DNA from 3 places in the Thalassolituus sp. UBA3500 genome. Region 2 is predicted to be linked to each of the others. Evidence: predicted binding sites of a transcription regulator. Region 2 holds the regulator's gene; each other region holds the start of a gene.
The links. The regulator FNR, encoded in region 2, switches genes on or off when oxygen is low (the NO sensors DNR and NnrR bind a similar motif). The targets are predictions, from matches to a motif close to TTGATNTANATCAA.
Positions count from the first base shown of each region.

Region 1 (4,201 bases), on a different contig from region 2:
ATTACACCCAGCAGCTTATCCGGAACCGCACGCAGGATGGCGTAGAACGCACCGAAGTACCAAACAGGAGCAATGTGCTCTGGGGTCTTCAGACCGTTTGCAGGCTCGAAGTTAGCGTATTCCAGCATGAAGCCGTTACCTTCTGGGAAGAAGAACAGCACAGTACAGAACACCATCAGGAAGACCACAATACCCACCAGATCGTGAACGGTGTAGTAAGGGTGGAACGGAATACCGTCGAGCGGCTTGCCGTTTTCGTCTTTGTGTTTCTTGATATCAACGCCATCTGGGTTGTTAGAGCCCACTTCGTGCAGCGCCAACAGGTGCATAACAACGAGGGCAACAATCACCAGAGGTACAGCAACAACGTGCAGTGCGAAGAAGCGGTTCAGGGTAGCGCCTGAAATCAGGAAGTCACCACGGATCCACTCAGTCAGCAGGTCGCCGTATGGCATGACAGAGAACAGAGAAATAATTACCTGAGCACCCCAATAGGACATCTGGCCCCATGGCAGTACGTAACCCATGAAAGCTTCAGCCATCAGGGCAAGGTAAATCAGCATACCGAAGATCCAGATCAGCTCACGTGGCTTCTGGTATGACCCGTACAGAATCGCACGCATCATGTGAAGGTATACAGCAACAAAGAAGAAGGTCGCGCCGGTGGAGTGCATGTAGCGGATCAGCCAGCCCCACTCTACGTCACGCATGATGTATTCGACAGATGCAAAAGCAGCTTCAGCGCTTGGCGTGAACTGCATGGTCAGCCAGATACCGGTCAGGATCTGGTTAACAAGCATGAGCATAGAAAGTACGCCGAAGAAGTACCAGAAGTTGAAGTTCTTCGGTGCATAGTACTTAGACATATGCTTTTCATAGGTCTGGGTTACCGGAAGACGGTCATCGATCCAGGCCATGATTTTATTGGTGTTCTGGCTCATTACGCGTTCTCCTCATCAACACCGACCACAACCACATTTTCGCTTTCGAACATGTAGGCAGGGACAATAAGGTTATCAGACGCTGGAGAACCGCCGTAGACGCGACCAGACAGGTCAAAACGCGAACCGTGACACGGACAGAACCAACCGCCCTGCCAGTTTGGATCAAATGGCTGCGGCTGCACTTCAGGGATGTACTTTGGAGCACAGCCCAGGTGAGTACAAACACCCAGCAGAACGATCAGCTCAGGCTTGCGGGAACGGTAAAGGTTGTCAGCGTATTCAGGCTGCTGCGCTTTATTAGCGTTCTCAGGATCTTTCAACCGGTCAGCAAGGCCTTCCAGAGTGTTCAGCATGTCGTCGGTACGGCGAGCGACATACACCGGCTTACCGCGCCATTCAGCGGTGACCATTGCACCTGGTTCTACTTTGCTGACATCGATCTTCGCCGGAGCACCAGCTGCCTTCGCTTTTTCACTTGGCATCCAGGACTTAACGAAGGGCACCGCAAGGAAGCCAGCACCGACAGCACCGACACCGGCAGTAGCGCCGACCAGCAGAGTACGCCGGGCCTTATTAACGCCGTCTTGACTCATTACCATCTTCTCCCATCATTTAAATTCTTATGCAGCTACGCGACCTGCGCTAGTTGTACATAATTTATACAGATCAAGCGTAGCATACAGGGCGGCGCACATAATAGAGAAAACAGGGTCAGGAAACAACCAGAAATACCCACAAGGCATGGGGTTTTGGGCATAAAAAAAGCGCTTATTGATCTGTGCCAATAAGCGCTTCTTTTTGTTCTTCGGCGTTGGATTAACGCTTGGAGAACTGTGGCTTCTTACGTGCTTTACGCAGACCCACTTTCTTACGTTCAACTTCACGAGCGTCACGAGTAACGTAACCCGCTGCACGCAGTGAAGGACGCAGAGTTTCATCGTACTGCATCAGTGCACGGGTGATACCGTGACGGATTGCACCGGCCTGGCCATTACCGCCACCGCCTTGTACGTTGATGATTACGTCGAACTTTTCGAGGCTTTCAGTCAGTTCGAGTGGCTGACGAACAACCATACGAGCCGTTTCACGACCGAAGTACTCGTCCAGAGGACGCTTGTTTACTACGATGCTGCCAGTACCAGGACGCAGGAAGACGCGCGCGGTGGAGGTCTTACGACGACCGGTACCATAGTATTGTGTTACTGCCATCATCTTATCCCAGGTTCAGTTCTTGCGGTTGCTGAGCAGTATGTGGGTGCTCAGTACCTGCGTAAACTTTCATTTTCTTGAACATAGCACGACCAAGAGGATTCTTAGGAAGCATGCCTTTCACCGCAAGTTCGATTACCTGTTCTGGCTTGTAATCAATCAGCTTTTCAAAAGAGATTGATTTCAGACCACCCGGGTAACCTGTGTGGCGATGGTACATCTTATCGCCAGCTTTCTTGCCGGTTACTTTTACTTTGTCTGCGTTGATAACAACGATGTAATCACCGGTGTCAACGTGTGGTGTGTATTCTGGCTTGTGCTTTCCTCTCAGGCGGAGAGCAACCTCAGTGGCCAGGCGACCCAGCGTTTTATCAGCTGCATCAACTACAAACCACTCACGTTTTACGGCTTCTGGTTTTGCGCTGTAAGTTTTCATCAAATTCTCGCCTTCAAGGGCATTGTTGATTCGAAAAGAGGGCGGCATTCTATAGGAGGGATTGGGGTAGTGCAAGGACTAATTCAATTAGTTTTTGAGTCCCTGCATTACGAGGTAAAAACTCAGTACTGCTCTGGTTCTTTAAGAGAAACCAGGCCCCAAATCAAGCTCAGAAGAGCCACCATAACGTCGAGCAGAATGGCCAACCCCATCGCCTGGGAGGTTTCTTCTGCCTGATCATATCCCATCACCTGCCCTGCCCAGAAGAATCCGGCGCTGACGAGAAAGCCAACCACAATACAGGTAATCAGGAAGTAACCTTTTGCATCATCCAGCATCAGTTTCTCCTGAGCCAGGAGTCTCTGGATCCACCAGCGTATGCCACCACAAAGAACCAATGTAATGAGTACGCCTGATAAAAAGTAAATCGCCATTGTCGCTAAGCCCCCGCACAGCGATGATATCCATGCAGGAAAGCTTAGTTCAGAATGACCTGTCCGCAAGGAAAGTCAGACGAATATCACCGGCGCGCTATTACGACTATCAGGTTACGGCTCGCTGCTCAGTGTTCACGTGTAGAGCGGAACTGAATATCCGGCCAACGCTCCTCAGTCAGCGACAGGTTCACACGAGTCGGCGCAATGTAAGTCAGGTAGCCACCGCCATCGATCGCCAGGTTCTCACCGCCCTTACGCTTAAACTCTTCCAGCTTGCGCTCGTCATCGCAGTAAACCCAGCGTGCGGTGTTTACGTTCACCGGCTCGTAGATGCACTCAACCTTATATTCATCGCGCAGACGCTGCTGTACAACGTCAAACTGCAGCACACCCACCGCCCCGAGAATCAGGTCGTTGTTATTGAGCGGCATAAACAGCTGCGTCGCCCCTTCTTCTGAAAGCTGCTGCAGACCTTTCTGCAGCTGTTTCATCTTCAGAGGGTCTTTTAAGCGAACACGCTTAAACAGTTCCGGCGCAAAGTGCGGAATCCCGGTGAACTGACGATCTTCACCCATAGTGAAGGTGTCGCCAATCTGAATGGTGCCATGGTTATGCAGACCAATAATGTCGCCAGAGATGGCTTCTTCCACCGCCGAACGGTCACCGGCCAGGAAGGTCACGGCATCGGCAATCTTCACGTCTTTGCCGATTCGGACGTGCTTCATTTTCATGCCCTTGCTGTAGGTGCCCGAGCAGATGCGCATAAAGGCGATGCGGTCACGGTGTTTCGGGTCCATGTTGGCCTGAATTTTAAAGACGAAGCCGGTGAACTTATCGCTGTCAGGTGCGACTTCGCCCAGATCAGTACCACGCGGCAATGGCGATGGTGCCCACTCAACAAAGTAATTGAGCATTTCACGCACACCAAAGTTGGCCAGTGCCGTTCCGAAGAAGACTGGCGTCAGCTTGCCATCGAGGTATTCCTGCAGATCGAATTCGTGACTGGCCGCCTGTACCAGTTCGATTTCTTCTTTAACTTCTTCAATAAGCTCTGCGCCCAACAGCTCCAGCGCCTCAGGTGAGTCGAGCCCGCCAATCTGGATATCATCCGGTACGACGCTCGCCTGACCTTGTTTGAATACATGGATGGTATCGGTCATCAGGTCGTAGATACC
Region 1 is NZ_DFQB01000051.1:3,343-7,543, forward strand. Features, by position in the region: gene B2R29_RS12635 (cytochrome b) at 1-941, opposite strand, end outside; gene petA (ubiquinol-cytochrome c reductase iron-sulfur subunit) at 941-1,537, opposite strand; gene rpsI (30S ribosomal protein S9) at 1,761-2,153, opposite strand; gene rplM (50S ribosomal protein L13) at 2,158-2,589, opposite strand; gene B2R29_RS12655 (hypothetical protein) at 2,712-2,927, opposite strand; gene B2R29_RS12660 (peptide chain release factor 3) at 3,152-4,201, opposite strand, start outside.
Region 1: petA (ubiquinol-cytochrome c reductase iron-sulfur subunit) is a predicted target of FNR. The motif match lies at 1,601-1,614, and genes of this name have one in related genera.

Region 2 (4,201 bases):
AATCGGCACTGACGGGCGAATACATGCCACTCAACAAACAAGCCGGTGACATTCTGATTGGCGGCACCATGAACGTCGAAAGCCCGCTTGTAATGCAGGTTACGGCCACGGGCGCGGATGCAAAGCTATCGACCATCGTCCGCCTGATGGATCGAGCCCAGCAGGAAAAACCCAAAGTCGCGCTTATTGCCGACAGCATTGCCAGCCGCTTCGTCGCTGCGGTTCTGATTATCTCGGCCTCTGTGTTCAGCTATTGGATGTTTCAGGGCAACGATCACGCGTTCTTTATCGCACTTTCGGTATTAGTAGTCACATGCCCATGTGCCCTCTCTCTCGCCACACCAACGACCCTTACTGCAGCGACAACAGCTCTGCGTGAACGCGGCCTGTTAATCAGTAAAGGGCATGTATTAGAGACACTGCAGTCGGTAAATCGCGTAGTGTTCGACAAAACCGGCACCCTGACACTGGGTCATCTGACCCTGACGGAAGTCCGCCCAGTCGCGGGCGCTAGAGAAAACAATATCGAGCTGGATCAGGATACTTTGGCCTCGGTAGTCGCATCTCTTGAACAGCATGCCAGCCACCCGATTGCTAAGGCGTTTCGTCATTACCCGGTATTTCCTACCGAAGACATTCAGCATCACCCGAGTCAGGGGGTCAGTGGTCAGGTTAATGGCTACAGATTTCGTTTCGGCCGCCCGGATTTCGTCTGGCCAGATGGTATTTTGCCGCCTGAAAGCGTATCCGGCCAATGGCTGTTGTTAGCTGACGATAAACAACCGCTAGCCTGGTTCCTCCTGAACGACACCGTGCGCCGCAGCGCTGGTCCGTTAATAGACACCCTGAAATCTCGTGGAATTGACGTCGCACTGCTCACCGGTGACCCGTCAAGATCTGCGACTCTGGTTGCTGATGAACTAGGCATTACCGATGTACGTAACGGCCTCAGCCCGGAAGACAAGCTCGCCATCGTACGCGAGTGGCAAGAACAGGGCGACAGCGTGCTTATGGTAGGAGATGGCATTAATGACGTCCCGGTCCTGGCTGGTGCAGACGTGTCACTGGCCGTCAATGAAGCGACTGACCTGGCAAAAACCAATGCAGATACTCTGCTCACCAACGGTCGACTGGAAGTGATTGCTGATGCCCTGTCGGTATCGCACAAAACCCGCAATGTCATTCGTCAGAACATCGGTTGGGCGTTACTATACAACCTGATTGCGTTACCACTGGCGGCAGCTGGTCTGGTTCCGCCCTGGGCGGCAGCCATCGGCATGTCATTCAGCTCTTTGCTGGTCGTACTGAATGCCTTGCGACTCACCCGCCGCCCGACTGCACTTACTGCTGAGAACTGATCATGGATATTATTTACGTACTGGTTCCTCTGTCGATTGCCCTACTCGCTATTGCCGTGGCTATTTTCTTCTGGGCCGTCAAAGGGGGGCAGTTTGATGATCTCGACTCGCCCGCGCACAAAATACTCTTCGACGACGATGAATACCTGAACGAGCGCCGCGAAGACAGCACTGCTGAAACGGCCGATTCAGAGTCGGATTCTGATTCGGGCAGTAAGCCAGACAAGACGACGAATGACTGAACCCCTCTCGCTCCTCACCGCCCTTCTGCTCGGCTTATTTGGCGCCAGCCATTGCCTGGTCATGTGCGGTGGCGTCGCAGCGGCCGCTGGGCAGCTTGATACTCAGCACAGAGTAAGAGCATCTCTACTGTTTAATTTTGGCCGCATCACCAGTTACACCCTCGCAGGACTGCTTGTGGGTAGCCTTGGACTGTGGCTCTCCAGCCTGCACGACACCCTGATGCTCTCGTTACGCTCAGTCGCTGGAGTGATGCTGATATTGATGGGCCTTTACATCGCCCGTTGGGCACTGTGGCTGACGCGCATTGAGCAGTTTGGCCAACTGTTCTGGCAAAGAATTCAACCGCACGCGCAGAAACGCCTCGGTCGTTCAGACCCTGCAAGCCAATGGATTCTCGGTATGTTATGGGGCTGGCTTCCGTGCGGTCTGATCTACAGCACGCTTAGCTGGGTAGCTGCCAACGGAGAACCAGCAATGGGGGCTCTGACCATGTTTGTGTTCGGTTTGGGTACATTTCCAGCCATATTATCTGCAGGGCTCGCATCGGCATCGGTAATGAACATAATTCGTCACCAGTGGTCACGTTATATTGCGGGTCTATTATTGATCGGTTATGGTTGCTGGACTTTGGCTTCTGTGTGGCAGCCTGCCAGCTTTACAGCCGCCTGATCTATCGTACTTGAGATCGTTCTTGCCTATGAAAATGTCAGTTAATGCTCCGCTACGTGGAGCGCAGCCTCATTGCCAGACCTGCTCATTGAATGCGCTGTGTCTGCCTCTTTCATTGACCGAAAATGATATGGAGCGTCTGGACGATATCATTCGGCGGGGTCGCCCTATCCAGAAAGGTCAGCTGCTGTTTCAGCAAGGCACCGAATTTCAGTCTGTCTTTGCAGTCCGCACGGGCGCCCTTAAGACCTACACACTGGCAAGTAACGGTGAAGAACAGATTACCGGGTTCCACCTGGCGAGCGAGTTGATCGGTTTGTCTGGCTACAACGCTGGCACCTATCCACTGACGGCAAAAGCGCTGGAAACGACCACAGTATGTGAAATTCCGCTACAGCAGCTCGAGCAGCTGGCCGATGAATTACCAGACCTGCGCCGTCAGCTTATGACGACCATGGGCACCGAAATCCGCCATGATCAGAACATGATGCTGCTACTCAGTAAGAAAAACGCTGAAGAGCGCGTTGCGTCTTTCCTGCTTGATATCTCTCAGCGCTATCAGCGCCGTGGCTTCTCAGCGACGCATTTCCGTCTGCCAATGTCACGTGTCGACATCAGTAACTATCTGGGTCTGGCGGTAGAAACCATCAGCCGTGTCTTCACTCGCTTCCAGAAAAACGAACTGATCGAGACTCAGGGTAAGGAAATTATCCTGAAAGACAGCGACACCTTGTTTGATCTCGCCGGACTTACACGCGCCAACGATGAGTGTCTGCACCAGACAGAGAGCTGATCTCAGTTCTGGCGCTTATAAATATCGCTCAGCACACGGATTGTGCTCATCCTTTTCTCGCTCGCAATATCAGACATTGGTCACACTGCGCAAATATTTGCCTCCCCCTGCGACCTGCATCACTATGCTTACCGTATCAGGCAGTACGATTGAGTAAACACCTGATAGCGAGGGTTTATCTCACGGCCAGCCAAACAGGTACGCTAATTGCTGCACTACCGTTAACTGCCAAAAATTACTCCCTGGAGTTTCTGATGGGTATAGATGCTGAGGATTTCCGGACGTACGTTATTCGTCCGACGCTGCAGAAGCTGGATGCCAACAGTGCAGACGCTGAGTTGTTGTTGCTGGGTACTGCCGCCATTGAGTCGGAGTTGGGGGCCTTTCTGAAAACAGAAGGGCAACGCACTTCAGGCATCTACCGATTGCACGGCCTGACCCACAGACACATCTGGGACGACTATCTCGCCGAGCGGCCAGAACTGGCCAGTAAGGTGCGTGGCATTGCCAGCCAAAGAGAATTTCTGGATAACCCGCATGCCGAACTAACAACCAACCTGGCCTACGCGACTGCCGTTACCTGGCTTGCTTACGTTCGTCACCCACAGTTCACCCTACCGCGCGGCGCCAGTGTGCTGCACCTGGCAACACTCTGGAAAAACTGCTACCACACCCGTGACGACCTCACCGTTCAGGACTTCGTTCAACGCTACGAAGAGCTGGTCGAATCCAGTCACGCTGTGGCCTGATGTTTATATAATCACCACATTCTGATATAAAGCGCACCCTATGCATGGGGTGTTATATGTCTGAAGTAAACGTGTCTGAATCTGCTGTTTCGCAACCTGAAAAAGGCTATCAGCCTGAGGTCTTCGACCCAGCGACCGTTGAGCCATCTGCGGGAACAACTGAAGCCGCAGAGAATCAAGCTGAACGCAAATCCAGGACCGAATTCAACAAGCTCCAGAAGCGCCTGCGCCGTAATGTCGGCAAAGCCATCGAAGACTACCGGATGATTGAAGACGGCGACAAAATCATGGTCTGTCTGTCTGGTGGCAAAGATTCTTACACCATGCTGGAAATTCTGATGAGCCTGCAGAAAAGTGCGCCCGTCAATTTCGAGCTTATCGCCGTCAAT
Region 2 is NZ_DFQB01000048.1:9,094-13,294, forward strand. Features, by position in the region: gene B2R29_RS12200 (heavy metal translocating P-type ATPase) at 1-1,358, shown strand, start outside; gene ccoS (cbb3-type cytochrome oxidase assembly protein CcoS) at 1,361-1,600, shown strand; gene B2R29_RS12210 (sulfite exporter TauE/SafE family protein) at 1,593-2,270, shown strand; gene fnr (fumarate/nitrate reduction transcriptional regulator Fnr) at 2,299-3,063, shown strand; gene B2R29_RS12220 (hypothetical protein) at 3,318-3,812, shown strand; gene ttcA (tRNA 2-thiocytidine(32) synthetase TtcA) at 3,869-4,201, shown strand, end outside.

Region 3 (4,201 bases), on a different contig from region 2:
TCGACGTCGACGCACAGTGCTCTCCGCTGCCCAGCTTGTCGGCGTTCATCGCCAGACACATAGAGCAACCTGGCTCACGCCATTCAAAACCGGCCTCTTCGAAAATCTTATCCAGACCTTCTTCTTCGGCCTGCGCTTTAACCAGCCCAGAGCCCGGTACCACTAAGGCCTGAATCAGGCTGTCGGCTACTTTGCGCCCTTTCGCGACTTCAGCAGCGGCACGCAGGTCTTCAATGCGTGAGTTTGTGCACGAACCGATAAATACTCGATCAAGCTTAATGTCAGTAATCTTCTGGCCCGGTGTCAGGCCCATGTATTCATAAGCACGCTCAAAACCTGAACGCTCAACATCATTCTCGGCGTCGTCGAGGGTGGGTACTGTCGCATCGATGGTAGTCACCATTTCGGGAGACGTGCCCCAGGTCACCTGTGGCTTGATGTCTTCCGCGCGGATCTCGACGACTTTATCGAACTCGGCATCGTCATCCGACTTCAGGTCTTTCCATGCCTCAAGCGCCATTTCCCACTGCTCTGCTTTCGGCGCAAACGGACGACCTTTAACATAGTCTGCTGTGATGTCATCGAATGCCACCATGCCCACACGGGCACCGGCTTCAATCGCCATGTTGCACATGGTCATGCGGCCTTCCATGCTCATAGAGCGGATAGCAGAACCACCAAACTCCATGGCACAACCGTTGCCGCCCGCAGTACCGATCACACCAATCACATGCAGCACCACGTCTTTACCGGTAATGCCTTTACCCAGCTCACCATCGACTTTAATCAGCAAGTTTTTCATCTTGCGCTGAATCAGACACTGAGTCGCGAGCACGTGTTCAACTTCAGACGTACCGATGCCGTGAGCCAATGCAGCAAATGCGCCGTGGGTCGCCGTATGAGAATCACCGCAGACGACGGTCATGCCCGGCAGCGTTGCCCCCTGCTCCGGACCGACGACGTGCACGATGCCCTGACGTTTGTCGGCCATTTTGAATTCGTTGATACCAAAGTGATCACAGTTATCATCTAAGGTTTTCACCTGAATACGTGACACAGGGTCCTGAATGCCGTCGATACCCGACTGACGCTCAAACACCGTCGTCGGTACGTTGTGGTCAGGGGTCGCCAGATTGGCATCGAGGCGCCATGGCATACGATTGGCCAGACGCAGGCCTTCGAATGCCTGAGGTGACGTTACTTCGTGCAGAAGCTGACGATCGATGTAAATAAGGGCGGTACCATCTTCACGGGTTTTCACCACGTGCTGATCCCAGAGTTTGTCGTAAAGAGTCTTGCCGGCCATGCTCGGTGCTCCAGAGTTGTTGTTCGTTCTCATCAAATCACTTGCGCCAGTTTACAACAGCTGATAAACAACAGAAATTCATATTTTTTCTAGTTTGAATTCCCAAAAGGAATAGAAGTCATAGGTCAGCATGGATACTCAATCACTTAAGGCATTTCTCGCGGTCGCCGGAGCGCACTCTTTCTCGGCCGCAGCAGAGCAACTGCACCTGACCCAGTCGGCGGTCAGTAAGCGTATTCAACAACTTGAAACCCAGTTGGGCGTCCCTCTGTTCGAGCGTCACAACCGGACCGTGAGTCTGACCGACGCAGGCACGGCTCTTCTGCCGAGAGCACGCAGTATTCTGGACCTTGTCGCCGACACTACACAGCAGATGGAGAATCTGAGCGGCGATATCGCTGGCAGCCTGTCCATCGCCACCAGCCACCACATAGGGCTGCACCGGCTACCACCGGTACTGCGGAAATTTGTGCAGGCCCATCCGAATGTCGATCTGGACTTGCAGTTTATGGGGTCTGAACGAGCATATCAGGCCGTCAGGCTTCGCCAGGTCGACCTGGCTCTGACGACTCTTGAACAAACCCCAAAGACAGATATTGCCGCTATTCCTCTCTGGCAGGATGACATGGTCTGCGTCTGCTCGAACAACCATCGACTGGCGGGCATATCGAAAATCTCCCTTCAGGACCTTTCATCTGAATCTGCGATTCTCCCGGAGCCCGACACGATCACCTACCAGTTGATCAATAACGTGTTTGCCGCCGAGGGGTTGACACTTAAAGCGCCGATGCCAACCAATTATCTCGAAACCATTAAGATGCTCGTCTCTGTCGGCATGGGCTGGTCGGTACTGCCAGCCTCAATGATCAATGACGAGGCTTTAACGATTATCGACTGGCCAGGAGCCAGCCTTCGCAGGCAGCTCGGGGCGGTGTTTCTTAAACATAGGACGCAAAGTAATGCCGCTGCTGCCCTGCTGAAACTCCTTCATGCCAGTGCCGACGATTAAAGTGAGAACCTCATCCACCAGCAGGGTGTCGTAGGCATCGGGCGATTTATCTTGAAGCTATCTACCTTGAGGCCATTTACCTTGAGGCAGGGCAAGACGCTGCCATCTGAAAGCGATATGCTCAATGAGAGAACGGATTACGCCATGGCGGCACTGAGGAGAACACCATGCTCGATATCAATCATATTCTGGTAGTACTGGACAAAAACGACGAAGAGCAACCGGGCTTGCAGCGTGCTTGCTGGCTAGCCAAAGCCCTCGATGCTGACCTGACATTACTTACCACCGCATGGGACAGTTTCGGCGATCAGGCATCACAACTGGCAGACACTACCGCAAACAGTGTAAAACAGGCATTACTGCGTCAGGCACAACTCTGGCTGGACTCCCTTACAGAACTGGATAGCTGCTCGGGGATCAAGACGAATACTGAGGCGTACTGGCAGAAACACCTGCACGACGCGGCTATAGAATCCGCACGCGATACTGAGTTTGATCTGGTCATCAAGTCCACTCAGAAACATGGTCTTATAGATCGACTGTTTTCGCATTCTGACTGGAATCTGATGAGACACTGCCCAGCTCCCGTCATGATGGTTAAGTCACCTGACGCCTGGAAACACAACCGCATACTGGCCAGTATCGATGCTACCAGCTCTGATAAGGGCCACACCCTCATTAACGATAATATTCTTTCCTATGCCGAGCATCTTGCAGATCATTTTGAAACCGACCTGCACATTACGAACGCTTACCCCATGGTGGCAGTTGCGCTCGCGATGGTGCCAGAAGTATCACCTCCGGACGACATTCAGAACTACATTACGGACCAGCACAAAGAAGCCACTGCGCGCTGGGCAGAGAAATTTAACGTCGCCAGCGACCACGTCCATGTTCTCGAAGGAGATGCTGAACAAGTCGTTCCCGACGTCGCAGCAAACATCGAAGCCGACCTCGTCGTGGTTGGAACCATTGGGCGCGAAGGGTTTAGCGGTGTCCTGATTGGTAATACTGCCGAAGCACTGGTCGACAAACTCAATTGCGACGTTCTCGTGATCAAACCCAAAGACGGCGTTAACCCCGACGTAGAGTAAACACCAAAGCGGTTGATATGCAGACCAAGAATCTTCTGATTATTGCTCACTGCCCTTCTGAAAATCTGGCCCGCCTGCGTGACGGGCTTATAGTTGGGGCAGAGAACACAGGTGCTCATCTGAGGGTCACGTCCAGAGCACCACTGGACTCAGACAGCGAAGACCTTCAAACGGCCGATGGGATCGTACTACTGACCCCAGAAAACCTTGGCTACATGTCAGGGGCCATGAAAGACTGGTTTGATCGTATTTATTACCCGGTACTGGACGACAAACAAGGCCTGCCCTGTGTCGCCATCGTACGAGCAGGTCACGATGGAACAGGCACTGTCCGTGCTTTGCAAACCATCACAACAGGGCTGCGTTGGCGCTGGGTACAGGAACCCATCATATACCGGGGAAACTGGCAGGAAGCCTGGTTGGACGAAATCAGCGATATCGGCGAGGCCATTGCGACCGCGCTGTCAGAAGGCATTATTTAGTGAAATAAAAAAACGCCGACCCGAAGGCCGGCGTAGAGGGGGAGCAATCATAAAGGTTGTTTTGCAACAACCGTAAGCTCAGATACGGCATCCGCGTATCAGTTCCTCAAAGTTTCATTTTCTTAAACCTTTTTTCGATAAAACGTCCTCAATTTCGACAAGACACGCCGGATCATCAATAGTTGACGGAGTTTGGTACTCTTCGCTGTTTGCTATATTGCGCAACACCTTGCGAAGAATCTTCCCTGAACGTGTTTTCGGCAGACGCTGGACAACAACCGCGTGACGAAAACTAGCAACCGCGCCAATA
Region 3 is NZ_DFQB01000026.1:4,261-8,461, forward strand. Features, by position in the region: gene leuC (3-isopropylmalate dehydratase large subunit) at 1-1,306, opposite strand, end outside; gene B2R29_RS06435 (LysR family transcriptional regulator) at 1,437-2,315, shown strand; gene uspE (universal stress protein UspE) at 2,483-3,409, shown strand; gene B2R29_RS06445 (flavodoxin family protein) at 3,427-3,891, shown strand; gene B2R29_RS06450 (propionyl-CoA synthetase) at 4,006-4,201, opposite strand, start outside.
Region 3: uspE (universal stress protein UspE) is a predicted target of FNR. The motif match lies at 2,397-2,410, and genes of this name have one in related genera.